Regions from separate parts of the Endozoicomonas sp. ALC020 genome, predicted to be linked through region 1. Evidence: predicted binding sites of a transcription regulator. Region 1 holds the regulator's gene; each other region holds the start of a gene.
What was found. The regulator FliA, encoded in region 1, starts transcription of late flagellar genes. The targets are predictions, from matches to a motif close to CTAAAGTTNNNNNNNNNNCNGCCGATA.

Region 1 (10,093 bases):
GGGTAGCACTGACATTGAGTACCCCTAAATAACCGCTTGCTGCTGAAAACAGAGGTTACAAAAATCCGTACCGCATTGCTAAGCCAACGCTTTATCAAGCCTTCGCAGAACCACTACCTCCTAAGGGGTATGCCAGATTTACGTCTTGCTTACACAACATCTAAAAGGGCTTTTTTGTACGTCCATCCTTATTAAAATACGCTTCCGTAAAGCTTGAAACTTCAACCCGGATTCCATGCCAGAAAAGTCGTACAACACTAGAGTCACAGCATCGTGAGTCAAAAATTAGATCTTGATCGCCGTGGATTCTTGACTGGAAAAACGGTTTCAGCACCCATTGAGCCGCCTGCCCGCCCCCCCTGCAGGTTCTGTGGTACTGGCTGCTCGGTACTGGTGGGCACACAGCATGGTCGTGTAGTAGCCACTCAGGCGGACCCTCAGGCACCTGTGAACAAAGGCCTGAACTGCATCAAAGGTTACTTCCTGTCGAAAATCATGTACGGCAAGGATCGTCTTGAAACACCGCTGCTGAGAATGAAAAACGGCAAATTCGACAAAAATGGTGACTTCACTCCGATCTCCTGGGATCAGGCGTTCGATATCATGGCGGAAAAATGGAAGGCGGCCATAGCCAAAACCCGTAATTCCGATGAGATGCCCCCCGTGGGCATGTTCGGCTCTGGTCAATGGACTGTCTGGGAAGGTTACGCAGCCTCCAAGCTAATGAAAGCCGGTTTCCGTTCCAACCACATCGATCCTAATGCACGACACTGCATGGCTTCTGCGGTGGTAGGCTTTATGCGTACCTTTGGTATTGATGAGCCCATGGGTTGTTATGACGACTTTGAACATGCCGATGCGTTTGTACTCTGGGGCTCCAACATGGCCGAGATGCACCCGGTACTCTGGTCAAGGCTGGTTGACCGTCGTCTATCCAACCCCCATGTCAAAGTAGCGGTAATGTCCACTTTTAAGCACCGCTCCTTTGAACTGGCCGACCAGCCCATCATCTTCAACCCTCAGTCTGACCTGGCTATTTGTAACTACATCGCCAACTACATCATCCAGAACGGCAAGGTCAACCAGGACTTTGTTAAGAAGCATACCGTTTTCCGCAAAGGTGTAACGGATATTGGCTATGGCCTGCGCCCGGATCACGAGCTGGAAAAGAAAGCCAAAAACCCGGGAAATGGCGGCACAACACCTCTCGACTTTGATGGCTTTGCAGAGTTTGTCAGCGAATACACGGCTGAAAAAGTCTCAAAACTGTCTGGCGTCTCCGAAACACAGCTGGAAGAGCTGGCGAAACTCTATGCTGACCCCGACACCAGGGTGATGTCCCTCTGGACCATGGGCGTAAACCAGCATACCCGTGGTGTCTGGATGAACAACATCATCTACAACCTGCACCTGCTGACCGGAAAGATTTCCCAGCCGGGTAACAGTCCATTCTCTCTGACCGGCCAGCCATCTGCCTGCGGTACCGCCAGAGAAGTCGGTACTTTTGCTCATCGTCTGCCTGCGGACATGGTCGTAGTTAACAAAGCCCATAGAGACTAAGCCGAGAAAATCTGGAAACTGCCTGAAGGCACCCTTCCTGCCAAACCGGGTTTCCACGCCGTATTGCAAAACCGGATGCTCAAAGACGGCAAACTCAATGCTTATTGGGTCATGTGCAACAACAACGCCCAGACAGCTCCGAACCTGAACCATGAAACACTGCCCGGCTACAGAAATCCTGACAATTTCATCGTGGTTTCTGACCCTTACCCAACCCTGACCGGACAAATTGCCGATCTGATTCTGCCAACCGCCATGTGGGTCGAGAAAGAAGGTGCTTACGGAAACGCAGAACGTCGTACCCAGTTCTGGTATCAGCAGGTAAAAGCTCCTGCCGAAGCCAAATCCGACCTGTGGCAGCTGATGGAATTCTCCAGGCGTTTCAAGGTTGAGGAAGTCTGGTCAGACGCCCTGTTGGCAAAGCACCCACAATATCGTGGCAAGACCCTGTTTGATGTTCTGTATGCCAACGGACAGGTTGACCGGTTCAAACTGGATGAGATTCCTGAAGACCGATTGAACGACGACGCCCGAGCTTTGGGTTTTTATGCCCAGAAGGGTCTGTTTGAAGAATACGCCACCTTCGGTCGTGGCAAAGCTCACGATCTGGCGGACTTTGAGCGTTATCACCAGGAGCGAGGCTTGCGCTGGCCTGTAGTGGATGATCAGGAAACCCTCTGGCGTTTCAAGGAAGGCTCTGACCCTTATGCCAAAGCGGGCAGTGACTTCGACTTCTATGGCAAGCCCGATGGCAAAGCCTGGATTTTTGCCCTGCCCTACGAACCACCCCATGACGCTTCGGACGAAGAGTTCGACCTTTGGTTGTCCACCGGTCGTGTTTTGAAACAACGCTGCTGAGAGTGAAAGACAGCATGTTCGACAAGAACAGTAAATTCGGCCAGAAGTCTGATGCCTTACCGCAGGTTTGAAAGCAAAATACTCATGGAGGAGAGTTATCCGGCTCTGAAAAGAAAATTAATGGAACTTATTTATAGTTGAACGATCAAACAAGTAATAAAGAAAATTAATGGAACTTATTTATAGTTGAACGATCAAACAAGTAATAAATTTAACTCTATTATCAGACTCGGAGGCACATGCAATTAACCTCTGGAATTTTGCAAGCTATGCTAGCTCACACTCCATCTGATGAAAGAGCAATCAGGAAATCCAGTTCTACCAATATTCATTGACCAATGGAGGTGTAACCATGCACATCAGTAACACAATTAAGACCAACCCACCCAGCTCTCCTGCAGACTGGCAAACTGCAACAACTGAAACAGTCAAAGCCTTTGCCCGGGAAGTTGCTGCATATCCAGGAAAAACCTACCTGCCAGAATCTAAAAATGGATCCTTCAGTCATAATCCATTCTGGCAACATAAGGGTCAATTCAGGTTTACTCCTACTCTGAAAACACCATCCCATATTGGAGTGGTATATAGGGGCGATTCGAGGCCTCCGGAAACCATTTTCAAAACGGGATTTAATCGAAAATCAGATGATTCGGACTCTATTAACGATAATGATTTCCTTGAAGCTCTGCTCAGTACAAAATTAAGTGGCCATAAACTAGCGTATCAACCAATCTTTAGTAACTACCAATTGGTGAATGACTCAGCAAACAAGATCATCTGCACTAGCCGCAACATCGCAGTTGCAACCTGGTTCCCAATGTTTTTATCGCAGAATCAGCCTGACTCGCCTGTGTTTTACATTCCTGAGCCTGGAGAGGAAGACAGCACCTATGTTTATCAGTGTTATGTCAATACCGGTATCGACATGTGCAAAACAGCTGCAGATCTGAAGGGACCTGGGCTACGCACTACTTCTATCAAATCTGCTGAAGAAGTAATCACGACACGCATACCACCTGAACATGTAGTGAGTGCATGGCCGGTTAAACGAACGGTATTTAATGCTGGGCCTTATTATATATTTGGTTTAAAAACCAGAATTCAGGAAAAAATAGTAAACCCTGACATTGATCAATGTGTAAAAACATATACAGCAGCATTTCTGCCACCTTTGGATCCAGTAAATCGCACCCATTCAATTTCATTAAACGCAAGTGCAATATTTAAAATAGCTCCTGACTGACAGGATGATGAGCCGAAAGGCATTCAGGGGCAGGTCTTTCTTCTTGATTCGACCCAGGAAGAAAGGCCCATCCCGGTTTTCTTTTCGTCGGTAGCCAGAGGCATCCAAACAGGCAAGGTAGACACCCCGGTGAAGTTTGAAGCCCATCGAAAGGCAATGGCTGAGCGGGAATGGGCTCGCATGGAAGCCAATGATTCTCAGGAGTGCCGTAACTGCCATACCCAGGAATCTATGGAACTATCTGAACAATCACTTTTGGCGGTTAAAAACCATACCGCTGCAGAGAAAAACGGTGAAACCTGCATTCAGTGTCACAAGGGTATTGCCCATAAGCTACCTGACATGACCGGTGTGCCAGGTTGGGAGTAGCTACCCACTGGTACTGCCCTCACACAGGCTTCGGAGTTCCGTCAGGGAAATACCGGAGCCTGTCCACATGAAAACAATGAGCAGGTAATCGTTTGATTATCGGTGCAGGCTGACAGTCTCTGTTTTTTTATGAACTGACGTTCAGGATCATTCATTAAAAAAGAATCAAACAAAGGAACTTTTCTGAAATCAGCCAGTCTATATCTTCATTAGTCAAAACTCTCTTGTTTGGCCTGACCCGACATACACATATTAAGGAGAATTACGATGTCACTCCCTGTTTCCGGTCACAGCACCTTAATCCACGGAAGATTTGGCTATGCACCAGAACAATCCACAAAATCAGACAAGAAAAAACAATGGGGTCGCCGGAAAGTAAGAAAAAACACCCTTCCCAAAGAAACCACAAAGAAACAAACGGCTGCAGTCCGTGGTAAACATTTTTCTGATATGTCGATAACAGAGCGCTTCGTTTTTGCTCTTGGTCTTTTTTCAGGCTTGCAGTCAGTGCATGCACTAAGCAATGGAAGAAGTAACGTTTGTAGCATGGCTTCCCTGGCAAAAGCTGAACTCAACACTTGCCCAAAAACTGGCCTTACAGACTGGGTCACAAAGTTAGAGAAAACAGGCGGAAAAGATGATGCGAAGGCAGTGTGCCTGGCAGATAAGTGCTCAGCCCCCACAGAAATAATTCACAAAAAAAGAACAGCGCCTAAAAGAGAAGTTCAGTCTCAGTCCTGTCACCAACCAAGCCTGATGGAGCAGATCGGTCCTGAGAATAGAATGACCGGGGTTTATAAAAAATCAGATGAGACCGGCATAGTGCTTGGTATTCAGAACCCTGAATCGGTTCCTGTAATGAAAAAATATAAAGACCTTGTCCGTTTGGAGTCCAAGACATTACAATTAAAAAAGATTCTGGAACAGACTAACAACTACATCCATATACACAACAATGATTTCGGAATGCTTGTTTTTGATGAGAAGCAACTCACTGTTCTTAAGAAATATGAGTACTTCCCTCTAAGCCCCTGTATGAAAAATCTGCTCGATGAACTCGATAGCTACGATACGGCATTAAAACAAATTTTCATGTATCAGAAAGAATCCGGAGATTACAAAGCCTATGCTAGAGAACTGGACCACTTAATAAAAGGACGCAATACTGTATTTGTGAGCTTGTTACAATCATTAAAAAGCAAACTTGATGATTTAGAAAGACAGACATCAACTGCATTAAAAGTTAATAGTGATCACAAAAAAGAGGATATCCTGCAGCACAGAAAATACATTAATTCCCAGATTAGAAAATCTGCAGCCATTCTTAGCCCTGTAGAAATAAAAAAAATGTTCCAACAATGCATAAAGGATCGTCAAGCATGCCTCAACGAGCACAAGCGGACTGAAGCCAGGGAGCTTGCTGAAAGAGTAAGAGCCAGGAGAGAAGCAAACAACAACAGCTTTACTATGAAGCTCTTTAATTTAGCGTCTGTAGCTTCCTATACATTTTACCTTCTGTGCATGTTAGGTTCTACACTTGCATTGGTGCCTTTACCGAAAAAAATAACCCGTTACTTCGCCTACAGAAAGAAAATAGACACTAGTCGTTTGTTAGAAAAAATAATCAGAACCGAGAAAAAGAAGATGCCAGTGGACATCAAAAAATCTATGGATAAGTGCGACAACGCTCAAGACTTAGCGTTTTCAACCAAAACCAACGTCAATTACCCCGACGACTGGAAGCAGCCGTATTTACCCTTCTATCATGACTTAACACAGATCAAGAAAAAAAAACGCCCTAAAAAAAGTCGAAGCATTGGGGCAATAGCCAGGAAACTCAAGGATATCATTATGCCGAAGGACCAGTTGCCTGCGAGGCCGTGGAAAGAGGATATACCGATAGACAACCAATACATCAGACCTATTTACAGAAGAGGCTTTACCCCGTCAAGTAAAGATACGGGTAAAAAAAACATTGTTGCCTATGCCTATTTTGACCCTTCATCAGATGCAATCAAAAGCACAATATCCGATAATGCCCTTAAAAAAATGCAAAGCATTCACGAAACAGGCCGGTATGCAGCCCATGAAGAAGGCGCTACAGGCTACAAATGCTTTAAATATAAGAGCGAGCCATTATGGGAGTTTAAAGTGGCTGGAGATGAACGGGTTTACGGCTTAACGATTCAGGCAAATGAAGAAGGGAGACATGCGGGTGTCGCTCCACTGGTTATATTCGACACAATATTGAATAAAAAATTATAGGCATCAACTGGCTCTTGTATACCATGGGTTTCTGCAAGTTATAAAAAAAACGCCACATGACGCCTTTTTTATAACTTGAAATAACTTATTTCATCAACATGGACGAGAATGTCTGCGAATCACTCATATCATCTATCTTTTGCTTTCCTGGCTTCCAACTGATGACTTCTTCTGTTTCCAATTCTGAATAAAGTGTTACCGGATAATCAAATGCCAACCAGGAAAAGTAGCCGTCCCTGAAAAAGAACACTCTCTCGTAACCCCAGAGTGCGGCAAGGTAACTCGCTATCGCTCCCCTCATGTGATACGTGCTGTTTCCGTAGATGACAATAGGCGTCTTTTTATCCAAAGTGCCAGGCTTGAACAGCTGTCTGAAGCCCGCCCTTAAATCCAGACTTTGAGACCGGTCAATATGCCCCCATTCCCACTGCTGATATGGTCTCACATCTATAAATAAAGCCCCCAACTCATGAAGGCGCTTGGCCTGATGAGTGTTAATGGTAACAACGTTCTTGATATTCACTGGCGCTTCCTGTGCAGACAGGAAGCAGGAGGTAAGGGCCAGAAAGCACCCTGCGAGATAAGAATTCCATTTCATATTAATACAGGTCCGTTATAAGACTACTTAATAAAAACTACTTTATAAAAAAGTATATGGAGTAAGGACCTGCGTACTTGGAATAATAGGAAGCTAAAAGCTTGCTGCTCACTGCCAGAGAGCATATAGAGTGAAAAAATACCGTTTACTCTACAAATCATTCATTCCAGCCACAGGGTTTGGAGAAGCAATGACCCTGGATAGAAACAAAAAATGCTTGCTTTAGAGCTTGGGGACCCTATACCCACGAGTCCCCCCGGGTACACTGGTGGTTTAACCTAACCAGTTATGGAGCTTGGCTCTTAATCTGACGGCTGCCTGAGAGTGAATCTGGCTGACCCTGGACTCACTGACGCCCAGAACCTTACCAATTTCCTTGAGATTCATCTCCTCATCGTAATAAAGCATCAGAACCAGCTTTTCCCGCTCGGGTAACTTCTCTAAAGCTTCTACCAGGGCATACTTGAACTTCTCTTCCTGAATATCGGCTGATGGACCTCTATCTCCAGAGCGAGCCTGCATTCTGGACTCTTCGCTGTCGAACAGTTCTTCAAAACTGAACAGTCGGCAACCACGAAGGTCACTGAGAATGGTGTAGAACTCATCCAGATTGACTTCCAGCTCCTTAGCCACTTCGAAGTCTCTGGCATCTCTTCCAAGGCGGGCTTCAACCTTCTGAATCGCCTCAGTCACTCTGCGACTGTTTCTGTAAACGGATCTTGGCCCCCAGTCACCTTTTCGGATTTCATCCAGCATGGCACCACGGATACGAATGCCCGCAAATGTTTCGAAACTGGCACCTTTACTGGCATCGTACTTTGAGGCCGCTTCCAGCAGACCGATCATGCCTGATTGAACCAGGTCATCGATCTGAACGCTGGCCGGCATCCTCGCGGCCAGATGATTCGCAATTCTTTTTACCAGAGCCTTATGAGTTTCAACCATTTCGGTCTGAATCAGTTTCTGACTCTTTTCCTGATTGGCTTGAGTTGCCTGCACTCCCTGTGCTGTAGCATCCATGCTTATACCCTCTCTTTTATTCTTGTTGGCAAGAAGAATTCGATACGACCTCTTGGCGGTGTTACTGGTATCGCCATCATCTGATGTGCAATACGCAAAATGGCTTTCGAAGCCCGGCAATCCGGATTTACCTGCAGAAGTGCCTGCTGACGGGTGAGTGATTCTGCGACAGCCTTGTCGAATGGAATCGCCCCCAGATAACGGAGAATAATTTCTACTTCATCATTCAGATAGGATTGCAACCTTTCAAACTGGTTCGATCCATACCGACGGTTATTAACGGCGTTGACAATCACTCCAAAACGACGAACACCGTATATTCGGTAAAGCATACGTATCATTCTCACGGCATCCAGCAGTGATACAACTTCCTGATTGATAACGATAAGAATTTCTCCCGCAGCCTGAATAAGAGCTACATTGTCCGGAGCTAATCCAGGTGCGGTATCAATAACAAGGGTATCAAGAGTAGGAGCCAGAGACTCCAGGCTTTCTATCATTCGGACAGCATGACCAGTTTCTACGGTCTCCCTCCAGATAGGCTCCCCTTTTGGCGACAGCACCTTCAGACCCGAGGGCCCATCCTGAATAAAAGTGGAAAAAGAGTCGTTGGCATCGAAGTGAGTCATATCCAGCTTCTTCTCAAGCCCAAGACTTATTCCAACATCGGGGACAGCCAGGTTTCCATCCATTAAAACCACACGTCTTCCGTTGTTTGTGAGAGCCAGTGCGAGATTGACTGCAACTAATGTTTTACCTACTCCACCCTTACACCCCGCAACTGCAATAATCTGTTTTGTTGATGAGTTCATGGCTTTCAGCTTCTTTTCAGTGATTACTGCATAAAATCTGGAATCAAAAACGTTTTTTCTTTTTTTACTGCCTGTACTTTATTAATAACAAGAGCCGTGCCAATTTTTTAAAACGCCTGTTTTTCACTCATGGTCACATAGCTGACGTGACATCATTTTGACCAGTTCCAGCCTAAAGATCATAACCTACTGTTTTTATTGAGATTTATTTTTACCGGTCGAATTTCCGTCATGTTACTTTTTTGACAGAGTCAAAATCGATCTAAAAAGAAGACATCAAACGTCGTTTCATTGAAAAATAAAAAGAAAGTTATTTGACAGTGTCATTTTATAGTGACGAATTACTGTCGCATAATATTTTCCAGAGGGATATAAAGTGTTACTTAATTGACAAAATAAATTCCGAAACTGAGAGATTTAAAAAACGACAAAATAAAGTTAATTTCCAATGTTGGATAAAAACACTTTATCCAGAGATAAAAAACGTCAAAAATTTTATCTTCCTACTTGTTTGATAATTGATAAAACCGACTTACTTTTAGATAAAAAAGACAGCTACCAGGTAAAAATTTTCGGGATTCTAAAAATACAAAAACGGCCTCGTCTACTTTTTTTCAAAAGCAGACGAGGCCGTCATAAAATCGAACCTGGTAAGTTAAGACAAAAAAAAATGGCTATCAGCTCACGCTGATAGCCATTTTTTTGAACCGATCTGATTAACGCATGGTCTCTTCATAACGATGAAGGCCATACTTTCTCATTTTCTCAACCAGTGTCGTCCGGCGAATCTGAAGTTTGTCAGCCGCTCTGGCCACAACGCTGTTGCAGTCACTCAGAGCTTGCTGGATCAGGCTTTTTTCCAGCCGTGTCAAAAATTCCTTCAGATTCAGGCCGCCCACAGGAAGAATCGCCAAATCATCGACTTTTCCGGTTCCTGCAGGTTGAATACTATCCGGGAACAGCTCGGCAACACCGTCATCATCAGTAATAGCTTCCATATGACGGAAATTCTGTGGCAGATCCTGAACACCTACGACACCGTAGGGATACATAATCGCCAGTCTTTCCAGCAAATTGGACATTTCCCTGACATTACCCGGCCAGTCATGACGGCATAGCGACATAATCGCAGCAGAACTCAGACGAATGGAGCCGCGACTCTGTTTTTCCATTGCACTGACCAGCTCGTTGAGAATCAGCGGAATATCTTCCGGACGATCCCTGAGAGCAGGCATTTCAATGGGGAATACATTCAGCCGGTAGTACAAGTCTTCCCTGAACTCACCGGACTCAATCATTTCAGAAAGGTTTTTATGAGTAGCCGCTATAATTCTGACGTCTACGGGAATCTGCTCGGATCCCCCCACC
Region 2 (10,093 bases), 3.3 Mb from region 1:
TGCATCAGAAATCAGCTGCAGAGCATCCGCCGGACGCATCATTTCTGACTCCATGGATTCAATTTCTTCCTCAATAATGGTTTCGTATTCGTGGGGCTCAATGCCGTCTACCAGTGACAACCTGAGGTTTTCAGTAATGAAGTTATAGATATGAGGGGTCTTCATTATCAGAGGGTATTTGGAAAAAACATCGCTGTTTTCAGGGTTTTCTATATGCTCTTCAAGCGCCTTGGTCCCTCCCTTTTTTTTCGCCATATTGAACAACGTATACAAAAGAGAGAGCAGCTCATCAAAATATTCACGATTAAAACCTGAATTATTGACGGTATAAACCAAATGTCGCCCGGCCGCTTTGACAACATTCGTTGGGTTGGCAATCATAAACGCCCCCAAGGCGCCACCACCAATCATCACTATTTCTGCTGGCTGCCAGATAGCCCTCATTTCACCACCCGCAGCCATAAAGCCACCAAAGATGCAGCCTAGCTGGATAAGCAGCCCCAAGATTTTCATAACACTATTCCCTGTTCCATTCTTCCAGCAGCGAGCGCAGTCTTAGAACAGCCTGACGGTGTAACTGACAAATACGGGCCTCCGTCAGATCCAGAGCTTCTCCAATTTCTTTCATATTCAGTTCATGAACATAATAGAGATTCATCAAATGTTGCTCTCGTTCCGGTAACTCCTTTAAAGCATTTGCCAGGGCCCTGCTGCGCTCCCCTCCCATGGCAACCACTTCTATAGAGTCATCCTGATTAACCTCTATGATTTTGCTGTCAGCCTCACCCTGCATCAGCCCATCCAGACTCAGCAGATTGTCGGAATTACTGCTCTGCAACATGCGGTGGTATCGCTCAAGGCTGACACCAAGCTCTTTTGCAATTTCTGACTCGGACGGAGCCCGTCCCAGCTTTGTATTAAGCGTCTGAATTGCCTTCCTGATCTTCTGTCCGTGTTCCCGATCTGTTCTGCTGCGCCAGTCCCACTGTCGTAACTCATCAATCACTGCGCCTCGAATCCGGGTTTTGGCAAACTGTTCAAAGGGGACTTTGCGGCCCGGATCGTAACGACTGGCAGCATCCAGAAGCCCCATCATCCCGGCTTGCAAGAGATCATCCCGGGAAATGTTACTACCCAGACTACTGGCCAGATGCAGCACAATCTTTTTGACCAGAGACAAGTGCTGTTTAACCAGAACATCCCGCTGATTTCCTGCCTGTTGGCGATAAGCGTCAAGTCCTTTTTGCTGCATCTCAGCCACTAAGTTGCTACTGGATCACAAGATCCGTAATCAGACAGTCATCCACCCTTGCTCCCACCCTCTCTTTCTCGAGCAGGGCATTGACTCTTGCCAGCGTTTCAGCACGGATAATCTCTGTAACTCCCCCGGCTTTAACCTCTTCAAACGAGAGTGAGCCCAGATAGTTGATGACTTCATTACGAATAAGAGGCCGGTAGGCTTCCAGTGTTGCGATCACGGTTTCATCCCGTACCATCAATGACTGTTTTATCTGCATATATCGAGGTCGGGCATCACTTTTGAGAGTGATAATAAATGGCTCAAGCACCATAAAACTGGGTGGTCCCAATGCTGCAGCTTGCGGTTGCGGCTGCTGTTGCTGTTGCTGTTCCTGTTGCTGCGGCGGATTCATCATTGTCATTGCCACAAAAGCGCCACCACCCGCCAGCAACAGCACCAGAAGAATAATGATGATGATTAATAACTTGCCGTGGCCTGAATTTTTGTTTTCAGAGTCACTGCCTTCTTTTTCATCTGCCATGAGTCCAGAAACTCCTTTTCCGATGATCTGTTAAACGAAATGATCCAATAATCTGCCGCCATGAAGCCTGAATTGTTCCTGGGCGCTCTGATAACCATTTGATTCAAGACAACCATCGGCGGTGGGCAGATATTCTGAAGATTGTTCCGACGTATCAGCGTCTTTCTGGCTACCCACATCCACTGACATTTGCCCCAGAGTCAGTGATTCACTATTAAGAGCTTCCCGCAGGCGATCTCCGTGAAGCAGCAGCAAGTCTCTAGCAGCGGGTGTTGCTGTTATCACCTGAAGGCTGACAGCGTCTCTGTCAACGCTAACCGTCAGCGTTACACGACCCAATTCCGGTGGGTCTAACCGAAACTCCATTTTCTGCTCACCCTGCTTAATCATTTGCACCACTGTCTGCCCGAAGGGTCGCTGAGCTACTTCAGGTTGCAGGAAAGGTTGCTTAACTGTGGCTGACTGGGCTGCTGATGATGGCTCAGTCATCTGAATGGAAACAGGCTGTTGGGAGGTTTGAGGCGTCTGATTAACGATGGCCTGTATTGACTCGGTCTGCTGTACCAGCGCAGGCGCTGTTTTTAAAGAAACCTTCCGTTCCACTTCGAAATTGAACAGAGACAGCGGAGCTGGAATTTCTTTTGATCCATGGTGATTTTTTATCTCCGGCGCTTTGGCTTCTGTCTGGATCTGATCCGGTTTCAGAGTGATTTCCGGCTTAAATTTTCCTGTCTGGTGATCGACTTCCTCTACCAGATTAACATCCGTTAATGGTTTTTGAGTCTGAGACACCCACTGAGTATTAACCGGAGTCAGAGAGACCTCTGATTCCTGTGGTCGAACAGGCAGGCGGAGTTTTTCAGATTTTCCGGGCATTGACAGATTTAAATCAGGCCGTTCAGTAACCCCTACTGTTAAAGAGGTACTTTTTATTTCTACGGCGGACTGTTCAGGTTTTGCTTCTCTGGTCAGTATCGGTAAGCTGGTGACGGGAATATGCTTTGTCAGCTCTGAAACGTCAGGGTTTGCCAAGGGTAAATTTGTTTTTGCCTGCCCATCAACAGGTATCAACCCTGCAGCCAGAAGCTCCGGAGAGACTAACTCTGTGGATGCAGATTCTATTGAGGAAAACTGTTGAAGAACAGTTTCAAATGTCAACTCAGAAGAAGTAGTAACTGTCTCAGCAGCCGCCATGACCTGCGGTTGAGCACCATCAACCGATGGCGCTGAACTCGATAGAGATAACAACGAAAAAACTGGCAGAGCCTGGTTTTCCATTCAAACCGCTCCGTTACTGAATAGTGGCAATCGCAGCTTGAGGAAGGGAAATATGGGCCCAGGCTTCCTGTATTTCTTTTAGCAGCCCCATAACTTCACTGATAGCAGTCAAATCATTTTTTGCATTGGCCTCAGTTAAACGTCTGATGCAATAGAGATATAACGATTGGAGATTTCCGGCCAAGTCACCACCTCTTTCAAAATCCAGAGACTGTTCCAGCACCAGCAGAATTTCGATAGACAGGGAGAGGCGATCAGACTTGTTGGTCAGATCCTTTCGCTCAATGTGGTGGCTTGCTTTAGCCAGATTGTCCATCAGTTTGGTAAACAACACACCCACCAGCTGAACAGAATCAGACGCTTCTACACCCGCTTTTTCCTGTTGCTGATAAGCACCCAGACCTTTTTTCTTCATGACCCTCTCCATGATCAGGAATTATTGTTATTCAGACTATTCAGACTGCTGGTGATCCAGTCACTGGTTCCACTCAGTGAGGCCAGAATACTTTCCATCGCCAGGAACTGATTCTGGTAATAGCTGCGGGTCCGCTCCAGTCTCAGCTCCAGTGCCGCACGATCATCTTCAATATCACTCAAGCCCTCTTCAATCCTGTCCTCTCGACTGTCAAGCGTTCCGCTACTTTCAAGGTGGGGAGTGAGAACGGCTGCCATTTGATTCATTAAGCCATCTTCACCAGCCAGCACCTGCGCCAATTCATCAAAGTTGTTAATCAGGGCGTTATCCAGACTATCGTTATCCAGGGTTATTGAGCCGTCTTCGGTAGTTGTCAGACCCAATTGCCCGAGTGTTCTGAATGTGTCACCGTCTTCACCATATAAAGAACTGATGACACTTCTCAACTGACCCTCAATAGCCCGGGTCTGGCTATCACCATTGAGAGGCCCCGCTGAAACACCGTTGAAATCTGTGAGAGTATCAAGGGTAGACTTAACATTGTTCCAGGCATCCACAAACTCCTGCATGGACTCTTTCAGGCTGTCTTTGTCTACGGAGATATTCACGGTAACCGGATCTGTGCTGACGGCTTTCAGATTGAGCGTGACGCCATCAATAAGGTTTTCCAGTTGGTTATCTTCGGAAGTAATAGTGATTGCAGAGGCTCCTGCACCAAACCGGATACTGGCATCCACTGCCACCTGTAAATCGGTAAAGGAACCCAGGGTTGCTGAGCCACCGGAAAGGCCACTGAAGTCACTCGTTATGGTGTTTGCTGCTCCGGATTTCTCACTAGTCAGCATCAGACGTTGCTGACCGTTTTCATTAATAATCGCTGCCTGAATCCCGGCGTTATCGGCTGCGCTGTTTATAGCATCGCGTAAATTAGTCAGGCTTTCTGAACCCGGTTCGACCGTAACGGAGAAGCTTTCACCGTTAACCGAGAGATTGACCGTTCCGGAACCAATAGTGGCATCTGTAGCGATAGCTGCGGATACAGTCTGGTGGCGAGTCGCCAGCTGATCCACATAAAACTGATAACTGCCTTCCCCGGCGCTGCTGGAAGCGGTTGCGCTCAGAACGGACTCATTACTGACACTGACGGCTCTGGGACTGAATTTACTGATGCTGTTCAGGCTTTCTACCTGAGTATTAAAATCATTCAGTGCAGACTTTAGCGTCCCGACGGCAGACAGTTCTACATTAAAGGCCTCCTCTCTGCGGGCATAACGGTTTTCACTGGGAGCACGCTCGGCCTCCACCAAAGTGTCAACAATGGAGTTAACATCCAGCCCTGAATAGATGCCACTTAAACTGAACATAATCAGCCTCTGATTAATGCCTGCTTTTATTCAGTCGGCACCGCTTTGAGAAACATAACCGAATAACAGACAGCTCTATAAAAAATGGGAGCTCACTGGCTCCCACAAAGACCATCAGCATTAAAGCTGACTGAATTTTACCTCTCCAGCGATTAACGCAGCAGAGACAGAATGTTCTGAGGGATCGCGTTAGCCTGAGCCAACACAGCAGTACCGGCCTGTTGCATAACCTGATACTTACTCAGATTCGCTGTTTCTGAAGCAAAATCAGTATCCACGATACGGCTTCTGGAAGCACTCAGATTTTCACGGATATTTGAAAGGTTATTGACGGTAGTGCTCAGTCGGTTTTGGGATGCACCCAGACTGGCTCGAACAGCGTCATAAGCAGCAATATCCACATCCAATGCACCCACTGCTGTTTGAGCGGTAGCGGCATCGGTAAAGGTAACAGCGGTCAGCGCAACGGCAGTAAAGTTAAGGTCTATGTTATTGGTGGTAGCATCGGTATAGTCAACTGCAATTTCGACGGTACCTGCGCCAAGAACGGTTGTCCCGTTAAACTCAGTCGTTGCGGCAATACGGCCAATCTCAGCCAGTTGAGCATCGTATTCGGCTTGCAGGGCGGTAACATCAGCAGCCTCATAGGTACCACTTGACGCCTGCAAAGCCAGATCCCTCATACGCAGCAAAGAGTTAGTGATCTCGCTCATAGCACCTTCAGCAGTCTGGGCCATGGAGATGCCATCGTTGGCATTACGGATAGCGACACCAAGTCCACCAATTTGTGCAGCCATTTTATTCGCAATCTGCAAACCGGCAGCATCATCCTTAGCACTGTTAATACGCATACCAGAAGACAGACGCTGCATGGCGGTCTGAAGACCTGCCTCGGTCTTACTCAGATTACGCTGAGCATTCTGAGAGAAGATATTGGTATTTACGGTCATTGCCATTTTACTAATTCCTATTCATGGTTTTACTCGCTTAATAACTTCAACGTACTGCCTGTTGATAAGTACCACTCGGGAAGGCTTCTGGATTTATTAAATAGACTTGCCATTCTTTTAAGTCGTTTTTAAAGTAAAAAAATGTTTTTATATATCTATTGCGAATTCATTTTAGAAAACTATGCTCTTGGTTAATTTCTTCGGGTTGCAGTCTGTTTTGCAAAGTTGCGAAACAACCTGAACTATTCAGAGGAAACCCCATGACACCGGAAGTTGTGGCAGACCTTTTTCGTGATGCGCTGACCCTCATTGTTCTGATGGTATCGGTGATTGTGATGCCCGGACTGCTGGTGGGTCTGGTGGTCAGCACACTGCAGGCAGCGACTCAAATCAATGAGCAAACCCTCAGTTTCCTGCCCCGTCTGCTGGCAACACTGGTCACTATAGGCATGACGGGCCCCTGGCTGATTCAGGAATTTATGGATCTGTTTCTCCGGCTGTATGAATTTATTCCTGAGATGCTGGCCTGATGGGAACCTTTACCTTCTCTGAAGTGGTGGGCTGGATTGGTCAGTACCTCTGGCCGTTTTTTCGTATCGGAGCCCTCTTTCTGGCAATGCCCATTATCAGCAGTCAGGTAGTGGCACCCAGAATCCGGGTAATTCTGGCGATGGCCATCACTATTATTGTGGCCCCCATGCTGCCTGCGGTACCCGCAGTAGAGCCACTGTCGGGTGAAGCCCTTCTGATCACTGCACAACAGCTGGCTGTCGGGCTTTTAATGGCGATGGTACTGCAAATCTATTTCGCTATTTTCACCTCCGCCGGACAAATGCTCTCCCTGCAGATGGGTCTGGGTATGGCGGTCATGTTTGATCCGATGAACGGCGCCCAGATTCCGGTAATCAGCCAGGTATTCCAACTGCTGAGCTTTCTGATGTTTCTGGCATTTGATGGGCATTTGGTCGTCATTTCTATTGTTGTGGAGAGCTTTAATACCATTCCCATTGCGCCCTTTTCTATTCGCCAACTGGATATTGACCGGCTTCCCGCCATGGGCGGCTGGATGTTTGCCAGCGCACTACTGATGGTTCTTCCCGCCATTGTTGCATTATTAATTGTCACTTTTACCTTTGGTGTAATGAACCGCTCGGCGCCGCAATTCAATATTTTCAGTCTGGGCTTTCCTCTGACCATGCTGGCAGGCATTTTTATTCTGATGCTGATCAGTTCCACCCTGAACGGTGTCTTCACACGATTTACCCGGACTGTTCTGGACATTCTACGATCACTGGTTCTTTAGGAATTTTCAGATGGCAGAAGAATCACAGACTGGCGAACGCTCAGAAGAACCCTCCGAACGAAAACTTCAGAAGAGCCGTGACGAAGGCCAGGTTCCCCGATCCCGGGAACTGGTCACCTTTGCTTTGCTGGCTTCAACCCTGGTTGCTTTATGGCTCAGTGGTGGATTAATTCGCGACCAGCTGTTTCAGGTTATGTACAAAAGCTTCAGGTTTGAAAAAGACGTATTGCGTCAGGAAAGCTGGCTGACGGATCACCTGATCGTCAGCATTACTCAGGGGTTCTCCGGCCTGCTGCCCTTTATGCTGATTGTCATTCTGGCCTCAATAGCCGCTTCAGCGGCTTTAGGAGGCTGGATATTCTCAAATAAACAGATACGACCCAAGGCTGAGCGCATCAGTTTTCTCAAAGGCATTAAACGCATGTTTTCTGCCAACTCCATGATTGAGTTGTTAAAGTCCATTGCCAAAATCTCGCTGCTGGCTTTTTCCCTCTGGCTCATTAATCAATGGTTCTTTCGGGATGTGCTCTGGCTCAACCGGCTGCCGATATTTCAAGCAGTTTCAGAGGGCCTCAGCCACCTTACCATGGCCATCACCATTCTGGTCAGTGCCCTGCTGTTGATCTGTTTTATTGATGTACCTTTCCAAAGATGGAACCACATGAAAAAACTGCGCATGACACACAAGGAAATGCGTGATGAAATGAAAGAGTCTGAAGGTCAGCCAGAGCTTCGTTCAAGACTGCGGGAGAAGCAACAGGAAATTGCGGGTCGCAGAATGATGCAGGCCGTTCCTTCGGCGGATGTCATTATCACCAACCCAACTCACTTTGCAGTGGCTCTGAAATATGATCTGGACAAAGCCAGAGCGCCCTATGTCGTAGCAAAAGGCGTTGACAGAGTAGCCCTGCATATCTGCGCTGTGGCACGGGAATACAATAAGCCGGTGGTACAGTCACCCACGTTAACCCGGGTGATTTATCATACGACACAGTTAAATCAGGAAATTGCCGACGACCTGTTTTTGGCCGTTGCCCAGGTTTTGGCTTACGTCCATCATCTGAATGACTTTCAGGCCGGACGCAGAAGCAAGGCACCCGATTTACCAACACCGGAAGTCCCCAGCGCCTTCCGGGAAAAATGGGATAAGAAGAGACAATGATCAAGGAAGCTCAACGTCTGCTATACATGATGTCGCCCAAAAGCGGCAACCTGAATATCGGGATTCCGCTGATCGTTCTGATGACGCTCGGTATGGTTACACTGCCGATGCCGCCTTTTATGCTGGATGTATTCTTTACCTTCAACATCGCACTGTCTCTGCTCATCCTGTTGGTTAGCATTTACACACTTCGACCTCTTGAATTTGCGGTGTTTCCAACCATCCTGCTGGTTTCCACTTTGTTGCGCCTTGCCCTGAACGTGGCATCAACCCGGGTGGTTCTTCTGAATGGACATACTGGCAATGGCGCTGCCGGAAAGGTGATTCAATCCTTTGGTGAGGTTGTTATTGGCAACAGTTACGTTGTTGGTCTGGTGGTGTTCTTTATTCTGGTGATTATCAACTTTGTCGTGGTCACCAAGGGTGCTGGTCGTATTTCTGAGGTGACCGCCCGCTTCACTCTCGATGCCCTGCCAGGCAAGCAGATGTCCATTGATGCAGACCTCAATGCCGGCGTTATTGATCAGCAGGAAGCGCACGACCGCCGGGAAAGTGTACGCCGGGAGGCAGACTTCTATGGCTCAATGGATGGTGCCAGTAAGTTTGTCCGGGGTGATGCTGTGGCCGGCCTGCTTATTCTTGCCATCAATATCATAGGTGGAATGCTGATAGGCACCATTGGCCAAGGGTTATCTGCCGGGGAAGCCTTTGCTGTTTATTCTCTTCTGACGATTGGTGATGGTCTGGTGGCCCAGATTCCTTCGCTGCTGCTCTCCACCTCTGCGGCTATCATGGTAACCCGTGTCTCTGAATCTGCGGATGTAGGGCATCAGGTTTCCGAACAGATGTTCTCTTCTCCGAAAGCGTTGGGCCTCACAGCCATGATTTTAATGGTGATAGGCATTGTTCCCGGTATGCCCCATGTACCCTTTCTCAGTCTGGGCCTGATCGTGGCGTTTCTGGCCTGGTGGACCACCAACAAACATCAGAAGGATGAACCCGAATCCAGCCACTCTGCAGCCAATACAGAAGATGTCAGTGAGTCATCACCCTGGTCCTGGGGAGATATTCCGCCAGTGGATACCCTGGGGCTTGAACTGGGTTATAAACTCATTCCTCTGGCAGATGAAAATCAGGGCGCTCAACTACTCACTCAGCTAAAAGGCATTCGCAAAACCCAATCCCGGGAGCTGGGCTTTCTGATTCCCAGCGTGCATGTGAAAGATAACCTGAACCTGAAACCTGATAGTTACAATATACTGCTCAAGGGTGTCATTGTTGCCGAAGGACAGATTGAGCCCATGCGTTTATTGGCGATCAATCCCGGTGAAGTATTTGGTGAGATAAATGGTATTGCAACTTCAGAGCCTGCTTACGGACTGGAAGCACTCTGGATTGAAACCTCAGAGCGGGAACATGCCGTCGGACTGGGCTACACGGTAGTCGACGCTGCTACGGTTATCGCTACACACCTTAATAAAATTATTGATGAACACGCCAGTGAGCTGCTTGGGCATGATGAAGTAGTGCAACTGCTGGATAAGCTGACTCACTATTCCCCCAAACTGGCTGAAGATCTTATTCCCAAAAAGCTGTCCATGAGTGTGTTTTCCCGAATACTCAGAGATTTGCTGACCGAAGATGTCTCTGTCAGTGATATTCAAACCATTGCCAGCACCTTACTGGAGTCGTCTGAACGGATTACAGAACCACACCTGCTGACCTCTGAAGTTCGAATTGCCCTGCGTCGCAGCATTATCCAGAACCTGGTAGGCAACACCTCTGAAATACCGGTTGTCACCATGAGCTCAGAGCTGGAGCAGGTCATTATGCAAAGTTA
Region 3 (10,093 bases), 3.3 Mb from region 1:
CCGATTTTGCTAACGACAGTGGTTTGATTCCAATAGGGGACAGCCTCTGGCAGTCAAGCTTTGCTTCAGGTAATGCTGCTTTGGGTATTCCGGGAGCGGGTGTTATGGGTTCCCTGGAGTCAGGAGCACTGGAACAATCCAATGTCGACATCTCTTTGCAACTGGTGCGTTTGATTGAGGCCCAGAGTAACTATCAGGCCAATGCCAAAACCATTGAAACCAGTAACAACCTTACTCAGGCACTGATGAATATTATCTGATGGATAAAGTTCTATATATCAGCACAGCCGGAGCCAATCTGGCCATGCAAGCCCAGCAGGTACATGCCAATAATCTGGCTAATGTCTCTACCCCCGGATTCCGCCGGGACTTTGTTAGCAGTATGGCCGTGGAAATGAAGGGTGATGGCCTTGAAGCCCGGGTGATGCCGAAAATGCGAGGACTCGGTAGTCGTTTTGCCAGCGGTGCAATGGAGACTACCGGTCGTGCAATGGATGTTGCGATCAGTGGCAGTGGCTGGTTTGCAGTCCAGGGCAGTGATGGCAATGAAGCTTATACCCGAGCCGGACAGTTAAAAATAGATGACGAAGGTAACGTACTGACCGCCCAGGGGTATGCCGTTATCGGAGATGGCGGGCCTCTTCAGTTACCGGATAATCAGTCTGTCTCCTTTGGTGTAGACGGCACGATAAGTATTGTACCTGCTGAGGGCGGCAATCCTGTTCAGGTGGGCCAGTTAAAGCTGGTGAACCCGACTATTACAGAAATTACCAAAGGCGCAGACGGGCTTTTTCGTTCGATTGAGGGTGGAGAGCTGGAGGCGGATCCGGAAGTCAGGTTACGAAGCGGTTTTCTTGAAGGCAGTAATGTTAATGCTCTGGAAGAAATGGTGTCGTTTTTAAGCCTCAGCCGACAGTTTGAGGCCCAGATGAAGCTGATGAAAACCGCTGGCGACATGGCTTCTGCAGGTGACCGTTTAGTCAGAGATCAGTAACTGACAGCAGATAACAACTTATAGCTCAGAGGATGAGTCTATGAATCCCTCATTATGGGTCAGTAAAACTGGGCTGGCTGCTCAGGAAAAGCAGATGGCCATCATTTCCAACAACCTGGCCAACGTCAATACCATCGGTTTTAAACGGGATCGGGCCAGCTTTGAAGATCTCTTTTATCACATTGGAAAACAGCCGGGGGCGCTGTCAGACCAGGACAACGAATTGCCTTCCGGCCTGCAGATAGGAACCGGCGTAAAAATTACCGGAACCCAGAAAGTGTTTACTCCCGGTAGTTATGAAACCACGAAACAGGCACTGGATGTGGCGATCATCGGGAATGGTTTTTTTCAGTTTACTCAACCTGATGGAACCGCTGCATTCTCCAGAAATGGTCAGTTTCATCTGAATGGAGATGGTCAAATAGTGAACGCCAGTGGTTTGCCCCTGGAGCCTGGCATTACCCTGCCCGCTGACGCTACCGGAATCAGTATCAGTGAAGATGGCATTGTTATGGCAACCATTCAGGGGCAGGTTGAACCGACAGAAATAGGCCAGATCACCGTTGTTAATTTTGTTAATCCGGCTGGCCTGGTGGCTCTGGGGGGGAATCTGTACCTGCAATCCAACGCCAGTGGTGATCCGGTAGAAGGCACTGCGGGTGAGGGAGGTCTGGGCTCGCTGAAACAGTTTACTCTGGAAACATCCAATGTCAGCTCAGTGGAAGAGTTGGTCAATATGATATCAGCACAACGGGCCTATGAAATGAATTCCAAGGTCATCGCAGCGGCTGATGAAATGATGCAGTTTGTTAACCAGACTCTTTAACAGGGCTGGATAGAGGGCAGGGAATGAGACTTCTGTGTTTTATAGCTATTTTTATGTTGTTGGGTTGTTCGACTGCACCCCGTCAGGGGGACACCCAACCTGCTGGTAATCAACAGCAAGTGACAGAGCGTCCTGAACCTGAAGCGGAAAAAATGGCTCTCGAAAAAGTGGCCTTTCAAAAGGGGAACTCTTACAACGAAGCTGTTTATCCCAACGGCAGTCTGTTTAATGCCAACTACGGGTATTTTATGTTCTCCGACCGTCGTGCCTATCGGTTGGGCGATATTCTTACCATCGAGCTGGAAGGTACCACGAATATCAGCATGAGTGGTTTAAGTAATGTCAACAAAAATAATGCCATCAGCATTCCTGATCCCACTCTGCTTGGTAAAAGCAGTGCATCGATTCTTGGCGGGGGCAGATCTCTGGCCTTTGAAATTCAGCCTTCCAGAACTTACGGAGGCAATACTTCCGCCAGTCGTGGTAATAGCCTGAAAGGTAATATTGCCGTGAAGGTGGTCGAGGTTTTCAACAATGGCACCCTCAGGGTCGAGGGAGAAAAATGGCTGACCATCAATTCGGGTAAAGAGCTGATCAAGATCAGCGGGCTGGTCCGGCCGGAAGATATCAAAACGGATAACAAGGTTTCGTCTGAGCGACTGGCGGAAGCAAAAATTGATTACGTGGCATTAGGCATTAACTCAGATGCCCATGAACCAGGCTGGGTGAGCAAGATGCTTAACAGTCCATGGTTTCCATTTTGACAGGGGTCATTATGTCTTCAACGCGATGGGGCATCATTTTTCTTATGCTGGTTTTGGCAGGTAATGCCAGTGCCCGTCGTTTGCTGGATATGGTGGATGTTGAAGGTGTCAGAAATAATCAGCTGATTGGTTACGGTCTGGTGGTGGGGCTTGATGGCACCGGAGATAAATCAGCGTTTACCAAACAATCACTGGTGAACATGCTGAGAGAGTTTGGATTAACCATCAGCAGTTCTGATGTGAATTCAAAAAATATTGCAGCGGTCACCGTCCATGCCAGCTTGCCTCCGTTTGCCCGTCCGGGTCAGAAAATCGATGTAACCGTTTCTTCTATTGGTGATGCCAAGAGCCTCAGAGGTGGAACTCTGCTGCTGACACCGATGAAAGGTATTAATGGCGAGGTGTTTGCTGTAGCCCAGGGCAGTCTGATTGTGGGCGGAGTTTCTGCTCAGGGTTTGGCAGGAACGGCGGATGCTCCGGTCGCTGGTAGCCTTATACAGATTAACAGTACTAACGCCGGTCGCATTCCCGGAGGTGCACTGGTTGAGCGTTCAGTAAAGAGCGCTTTCAACTTTGGGGAACAGCTGGTACTGAATTTAAAAGAACCCAGTTATACCAATGCTCGCAGGGTAGTGACGGCCATTAATAATCACTTTGGCCCCAAAGTCGCCAACGCCAGTAATGGTGTCTCTATTCTGGTCTCGGCTCCCAAAGACAGTAGCCAGCGGGTGGCCTTTATGTCCATGCTGGAAGGGCTGAATGTTGAAACGGCAGATCCTGCGGCACGTATTATTTTCAATTCCAGAACAGGAACTGTGGTCATGGGCGAGCATGTTCGTGTTCGTCCGGCTGCAGTCAGTCATGGCAACCTCGTTGTTAAAGTCCGGCAGACAACCTCGGTATCACAACCTGGTGCATTCTCTCGGGGAGGAGGCACAGAAGTGATATTAAACAGTGATGTCGCAATAGAAGAGCAGAATGCCGCTATCTATATGGTTAAGGAAGGAGTCACTTTGCAGGAAGTGGTCATGGCTATTAACGGTGTCGGGGCGACTCCCACAGACTTGATGTCAATTCTTGAGGCGCTCAAAGCAGCCGGGGCGTTGGAAGCCGAATTAATTGTGATTTAAATAGAATTTACGATAAGGGCGTTCGATATGGATATTGGCAGCACTCTGTCGGCTAAACATCTGGCCGGTATTTATCAGCCGGACTCCGGTCAGGGGAAAGCTCCCGGGGATTTGAAAGAAGCAGCAGAAGCCTTTGAAGCCATATTTGTTAACGAATTACTCAAGAGTATGCGCAGGGCCAATGAAGCGATGATGAGCAGCTCAGACTTGCCGACGTCGGGCAAGGATGTGCAGTTTTTTCAGTCGATGTTTGACAGCCAGATTGCCGGACATCTGGGTAAAGAAGGCGGGCTGGGTATCGCTGAGGCATTGGTAAGGCAGCTGGGTGATAAAGACGACGGGCTTGATGCTGAACGTTAATCGGGGTAGATGACATGAGTCTGACGCAGATAGGTATTTCTGGATTACAGGCCAGCCAGGCGTCGCTTAATGTCGCCAGCAATAATATTGCCAATGCCGAAACAGAAGGCTATAGCCGTCAAAGGGTTTACTGGTACCCGACTTACACTTTGCATCCGGGAATCGGTACCAAGGGAACCGGTGTTAATGCATCCAGTGTCGAGCGAATAGCTAATAGTTTTCTTACTGCCCAGATGTGGGAGAGCCAATCTCTGGCAGAAAAAACCGCCACTTTTTCAGAATACATCAATTCGCTGGACCAGTGGTTGGGCGATGACAGCACCTCTCTTACCTCAGGCCTTGAGAGTTTCTTTACGACGCTCAATGGCGCAACGGTTGATCCTTATTCCAGTGCTGCCAGGCAGGTCATACTCAGCGAAAGTAATAAACTGGCTCAGCAGTTTACGACACTGAATAACCAAATTGCGGGTCATCAGGGGCTGGTCGGGCGGCAGCTGGAGGCTGCGGTGGCAGAAGCGAATGGTTTGCTGGCAAATATTGTCGGCTTTAATGACCAGCTGAAGAAGATCAGTGCCAGTGGTGAGGCTGCTAACGAGATGTTTGACCAGCGGGATCTGGCCGTCAAAGAATTATCAAAGCTGATGGGCATCAATGTTCTGGAGCAGTCAGATGGCAGTATTAATATTTATCTGAAATCAGGGCAGCCACTGCTGGTTGGTGATCAGAGAAACAACCTGAATGTGAGCGGATCAGCCAGCAACCCTGATGGCTTTTCATTGGAGTTTGAAAGTGATTCTGCCTCTCTAAAGGTACACGGTGATCCGGGAGGCAGCATTGGTGGCATCCTGAATTACCAGAATGGCACTTTAACACAGGCTCAAAATGAGATTGGGCGCCTGGCAGTAGTCATATCATCGACGATCAATGCCCAGCTTCGACTTGGGGAAGATGTTAATGGCAACGCCGGTGTCGACCTTTTTTCTGATCTGACAAATCCTGCCAGTGGTATATTTTCCCTGGACGTTGTCTCTACCGCAGTGTCTGATATGAGAATTACGGATAGTTCCCAAGTCAAAGCCAGCGACTATGATCTGCGGGTAGATAACACCGGCAACTATGTTATTACCCGTTTGAACGACGGGGTTCAATTCAGTGGCAGCTTATCCGGTGCCGGTACCGATACCCTGAACTTTGATGGTGTTGAAATTGATATCGACGGCACCGCTACTGACCAGGCTTACCGGTTGTCACCGGTGCGTTATGGTGCCAGAGATCTTGATGCGGTTCTGACGGAACCCTTTGCTCTGGCTCTGGCAGCACCAGGTGGCGGCGTGGCCGATAATTCAAACTTGCAGACAATTATTCAGCTTCAGAATGATGCTCTGATAGAAGGGCAAAGTAGTCTGACTGAAAGCTATACCCGGTTTATTGGCGATATTGCGGTACAGACTTCTCAGGCGAAAACAGAAGCCGATGGGGGTAAAAAGCTGTTTGAGCAGGCTGAAGCGAGCCGAAATGCTTATAGCGGTGTCAATCTGGATGAAGAAGCCGCCAACCTTCTGCGCTTTCAGCAACTTTACAGTGCCAATGCTCAGGTAATTTCAGTGGCCCGGCAGACATTTGATTCATTGCTGAGAATGTTCTGATTAAAACAGGAAGCCGAAAACATGCGTATCAGCAGCATCAATTTCAATAATATTATGCTCAGGGCTATGCAGGACGGTATGGCCAGACTGGCTGTAACCACTGACCAGATGGCAAGCGGAAAGCGTATCTTGCAACCATCAGATGACTCCGTTGACACAGTAAAAATTCTTCAGATCAATAATGAATTAACGGCAATAGGACAGTATGAAGATAATATTGATTCGGCGAGGAGAATGCTGCAACAGCAAGATGTTTTGTACAGTGGAATGACTGAGCAACTGCGGCGTGCCAGAGACATTATTTTGCAGTCCAGCAACGGAACCCTGACTGATCAGGACTATGTGCCACTGGCAGAGGAGCTGGATACGGTCAGTAAGTCTCTGTTAAGCCTGGCCAATTATCAGCAGGCAGACGGGCAATATATTTTCTCCGGAACCCTGAGCACCCAGAAGCCTGTTGATGAAGTCGCTGGTGATTATTCATACTATGGCAATAATAACCTTCGCCAGGTCAATATCAGCGGCTCTGCCCAGATACCGGTTAATGAGCCGGGAGAAAATCTGTTTTTTGACCCAACCGCTACACCACCAACAGACAGTGTCTTTGATGCTCTGTCTGATGCAGTGGATGAACTGAGAAACCCTGTGAGTTTAAACACCGTTCTTTCTGACGCATTGACATGGATTGACGACACTCTGGACAGGATAGGGATCGCCCAGACCAAGGCTGGCAGTAATCAGAGTGTGCTTGACCGGGTGAGTGAAAGTCATGCCGATATCAAACTGATGCTGGAAAAACTTCATTCATCCCTTGAAGATATTGATATGACAAAGGCTGCTACCGATCTGGCTCAGCAGCAGACCCTGCTCAATGCCAGCCAGCAGGTTTATGCCAACATCAAGCAGTTGTCTCTGTTCAATTATTTCTGACGGGCCATGGGCAAAAAAAAATCCTCATTTCAGGGGATTTTAATATTTTTTGACACCTTGCCGATTGGAGTTCTGTACCCATCACATACGAGTGGTGAAAAGGATGCCAGGAATAAATCGCACCGGGCCAAAAAAAGCGGCTAGTCCAATAGCAAGTCAGCGTGCAGTTAAGAATGATGCGAAAGCTGTCGAGCCCCCTAAAGTCAATAATGATCGTTTGCAGTTGAGCGGTGAAGCCCAGAATATTGAAGAACTGTTCCAGTCTCTGTCAGCCATAGATGAAATTGACAGTAAAAAAGTGGAAAGCATTCGGCGCGCCATTAAAAAAGGTGAGATGCCGGTCGATTATCAAGTGCTTGCCAATAAAATTCTGGAGCTTTCCGATGACTTTGATGACCACAGAAAAGAATGACAATAAAAGTGGTACCTACAACGTCTCTGCTGAAAAAAAACTGCTGGATAATATTCGAGATGCACTGGCTTTAACCCGCAAACTTGAAGCTGTTCTGAGCAAGGCCCATAACCTGATGCTGGAAAGGGATATTGCAGCTCTGGAAACTCATCTGGAAACTCAGGTCAAACTGTTGGACATGCTGCATCTGAATGCTTCCCTGCGAGAGCATTATTTGAAAGAAGCGGGGTTGTCACCGGACCCGGCAGGTATACGAACTTTTCTGCAGATTATAGCTTCTACTCCCAAGTCTGAAATCACACTGAAACAATGGCATCAACTGGAAATCACAGCAGGTCGCTGCCGCAGTTTGAATCAGGCAAACGGCAAACTGCTGAGTCGTTTGGCTGCCAGTACTAACCAGATTATTGATGTGGTTTTTTCCAGTCAGGAACCTGTGCCCTATAACCAACAGGGCATCTGCGAAAGAAAGCTGGGCTGATCAGCATGTGGTTTTCTGATGATTTGCGGCGATTTCAGAAACTGTTGATTTTTGGCCTCACGATTTTTGGCTTCTCCTTGCTGCTGCTTTCCCGATCATCAGCCAACTCAGTCAGAGAATTCCCTCAGGAACTCAGTCTCCATAAATGGGAGTTGACCACTTCCCGTTTCGAGTGTCGCATGAACAGCAAAGTGACGGGGCTGGGTAGTATCGTTTTGAATGCGGCTGCCGGAGGCATTCATTATATAACCCTGGAACCGGATTTTTTCATTAAAGAAGCCCGACATATTCGTGTTGGGGTTCAGCAATCACCCTGGCGTCATAGCCATTATCTGAACGCTCTGGGAGGTGTTGAAGCAGAGCCGGATAAACAGTTTGAAATGAGAATCAATGTTGCCCGTGTTGTGGAAGATATGCAACAGGGTCATCAGCTGGTTATTGAGATTGAGAGGGAGGCAGTTAACCCTGTTCATATTAAAATACCCGCTATGAATTTCCAAAAAACAGCAGCAACATTTTATAAATGTTATGGAGAATTGCTGGCTCTGAACTACGAACAGGCAAAAGAAACACTGTTCTATTACTCCTCTTCAGGCTCTCGTATAAGCTCTGAGCAGTTATCACATCTTGATGATCTGGCCACTTATATTCTGGTGGATAAAAGTGTAACCAATGTCGCCATTGACGCTCACACAGATTCTCGGGGTGACAGGCTGGAAAACCTTCAGCTGTCAAAAGTGCGTGCAAGCCGGATTTATAGATATTTACGATCAAAAGGTATTCCCGAACAGCGTCTTACCATGCGCTTTCATGGTGACCGCTATCCTGTCGCCACCAATGCAACTGTTGAAGGAAGAAATAAAAACCGACGGGTAAAGATTACCCTGAGCCGCCGATAAATAATTCTGACAATAAATCGTCAACTACGAAAGAGCCTGTTCTCACCAGGCACTTTTACAGAACAATATTTCACAGAACAATAGTGGATGGCGGCTCAATGGACATCAAAGGTCTTAACCCGGATTCCCTCAGTGTACTCCTGAAAAACCGACCTGCTCCGATTTTACCTTCCGCAATTGAATCTGAAGCTGTGACTACCACCGGCTTTGGCAATCTGCTGCAACAGGCCATCGAAAAGGTTAATGATCTGCAACAACATTCCAGCAGCATGATGCACAACATTGAAACCGGGGAGAGTGATGACCTCATGGGCACCATGATTGCCATGCAGAAATCCAGTATTTCCTTTCAGGCATTGATGCAGGTCCGTAATAAGGCAGTGACTGCTTACGAAGACATCATGCGTATGCAGATTTAAGGTAGAAAAATACCATGGCAGAATCAGATAAAAAGGCTGCCCCGGAGCCGACACCAGAAGAAAAAGAAGTGAAGCCTGTGTGGCGCGAAGCAGTGGACAGAGTCACCGGAGTTCTGAAAAACAATCGCAGCTATCAAGTGGTGCTGATGGTGTTGTTTGCAGTTTCTGTTGCCCTGATGTCGGTTTTCTGGCTCTGGTCACAATCTCCCGATTATCAGCCACTGTATGGCAATCAGGAACTCTATGATGTGGCCAGTGTCGTCAATGTGCTGGATCAAAACAATATTGCTTATAAGATTCACCCTGCTTCGGGTCAGGTAATGGTGGATGCCGGAAGACTCTCTGATGCCCGTATGCAGCTGGCTGTATCCGGAGTTCAGGCGAGAATGCCGGAAGGGCTGGAAACTCTGGATGGGCAGGAGATCGGTACCAGCCAGTTTGTGGAAAATGTCCGCTACCGGCGCGGTCTCGAAGGCGAGCTGGCTCAGACCATTATCAGCCTGAAACCCGTCCGCAATGCCCGAATCCATCTGGCTCTGCCCAAGCAGAGCAGCTTTATTCGCAAACAGGGAAAACCATCGGCCTCGGTGTTTGTCGATCTGTTTCCGGGGTACAGGTTGAGCAATGAGCAGATTGAAGGCATCGTGAATCTGGTGGCCGCCAGTGTCGCCAATATGAATCGCAGCGATGTTTCTGTCATTGACCAGTCCGGCAAACTGCTCTCTTCCGATATTTTACTGGGCAACAGTGCGCTCAGTGAAGCCAGTAAACAGTTGGACTTTAAGCGCCAGGTTGAGGCTCATTTTCAACAGCGCATTAGTGCCCTGCTGGAGCCACTGGTGGGTGCTGTCAACTTCAGAGCTCAAGTGAGCGCCAATGTGGATTTTGAACAGGTAGTACAGACGGTTGAGCAATATGAGCCTGGTGCTCCGGTGCTGAGAAGCGAGCAGGGAAGGGAAGTGGCAACCAGTGGGCAGGGAGCCAGAGGCATACCTGGAGCTCTCAGCAATCAGCCTCCGGAAGAAGAAGGTCAGGCTGAAGCAGAGCAAAACAATAATGTCCAGTCAGAGTTTGTCCGCAATTATGAAGTAGATAAAGTTATCAGGCAGGTGGCCAATCAGCAGGGCAGAGTACAAAAACTGAGCGTTGCAGTCGTTCTCAATGAGCAGCCTGATGAAGCTCTGGGTATTGGTAACTGGGACCAGGCAAGAATTGCCACGATTCAACAAATG

Region 2: fliD (flagellar filament capping protein FliD) is a predicted target of FliA. The motif match lies at 4,871-4,897, and genes of this name have one in related genera.
Region 3: flgM (flagellar biosynthesis anti-sigma factor FlgM) is a predicted target of FliA. The motif match lies at 6,690-6,716, and genes of this name have one in related genera.

What each region holds. Positions count from the first base shown of each region.
Region 1 is NZ_CP184830.1:4,384,481-4,394,573, reverse strand. It holds partial or broken gene napA (nitrate reductase catalytic subunit NapA) at 274-2,418, shown strand; gene ACOJUO_RS16770 (hypothetical protein) at 2,771-3,661, shown strand; gene ACOJUO_RS16765 (NapC/NirT family cytochrome c) at 3,683-4,030, shown strand; gene ACOJUO_RS16760 (hypothetical protein) at 4,298-6,295, shown strand; gene ACOJUO_RS16755 (rhodanese-like domain-containing protein) at 6,381-6,818, opposite strand; gene ACOJUO_RS16750 (RNA polymerase sigma factor FliA) at 7,167-7,913, opposite strand; gene ACOJUO_RS16745 (P-loop NTPase) at 7,916-8,725, opposite strand; gene ACOJUO_RS16740 (sigma-54 dependent transcriptional regulator) at 9,442-10,093, opposite strand, start outside.
Region 2 is NZ_CP184830.1:636,007-646,099, forward strand. It holds gene motA (flagellar motor stator protein MotA) at 1-513, opposite strand, end outside; gene ACOJUO_RS02295 (sigma-70 family RNA polymerase sigma factor) at 518-1,252, opposite strand; gene ACOJUO_RS02300 (flagellar basal body-associated FliL family protein) at 1,269-1,781, opposite strand; gene ACOJUO_RS02305 (flagellar hook-length control protein FliK) at 1,812-3,059, opposite strand; gene fliS (flagellar export chaperone FliS) at 3,073-3,474, opposite strand; gene fliD (flagellar filament capping protein FliD) at 3,489-4,838, opposite strand; gene ACOJUO_RS02320 (flagellin) at 4,991-5,794, opposite strand; gene ACOJUO_RS02325 (flagellar biosynthetic protein FliQ) at 6,049-6,318, shown strand; gene fliR (flagellar biosynthetic protein FliR) at 6,318-7,091, shown strand; gene flhB (flagellar biosynthesis protein FlhB) at 7,102-8,253, shown strand; gene flhA (flagellar biosynthesis protein FlhA) at 8,250-10,093, shown strand, end outside.
Region 3 is NZ_CP184830.1:655,252-665,344, reverse strand. It holds gene flgE (flagellar hook protein FlgE) at 1-260, shown strand, start outside; gene flgF (flagellar basal-body rod protein FlgF) at 260-994, shown strand; gene flgG (flagellar basal-body rod protein FlgG) at 1,035-1,820, shown strand; gene ACOJUO_RS02435 (flagellar basal body L-ring protein FlgH) at 1,844-2,584, shown strand; gene ACOJUO_RS02430 (flagellar basal body P-ring protein FlgI) at 2,596-3,714, shown strand; gene ACOJUO_RS02425 (rod-binding protein) at 3,742-4,074, shown strand; gene flgK (flagellar hook-associated protein FlgK) at 4,089-5,720, shown strand; gene flgL (flagellar hook-associated protein FlgL) at 5,742-6,650, shown strand; gene flgM (flagellar biosynthesis anti-sigma factor FlgM) at 6,754-7,062, shown strand; gene flgN (flagellar export chaperone FlgN) at 7,034-7,543, shown strand; gene ACOJUO_RS02400 (OmpA family protein) at 7,549-8,442, shown strand; gene fliE (flagellar hook-basal body complex protein FliE) at 8,541-8,861, shown strand; gene fliF (flagellar basal-body MS-ring/collar protein FliF) at 8,876-10,093, shown strand, end outside.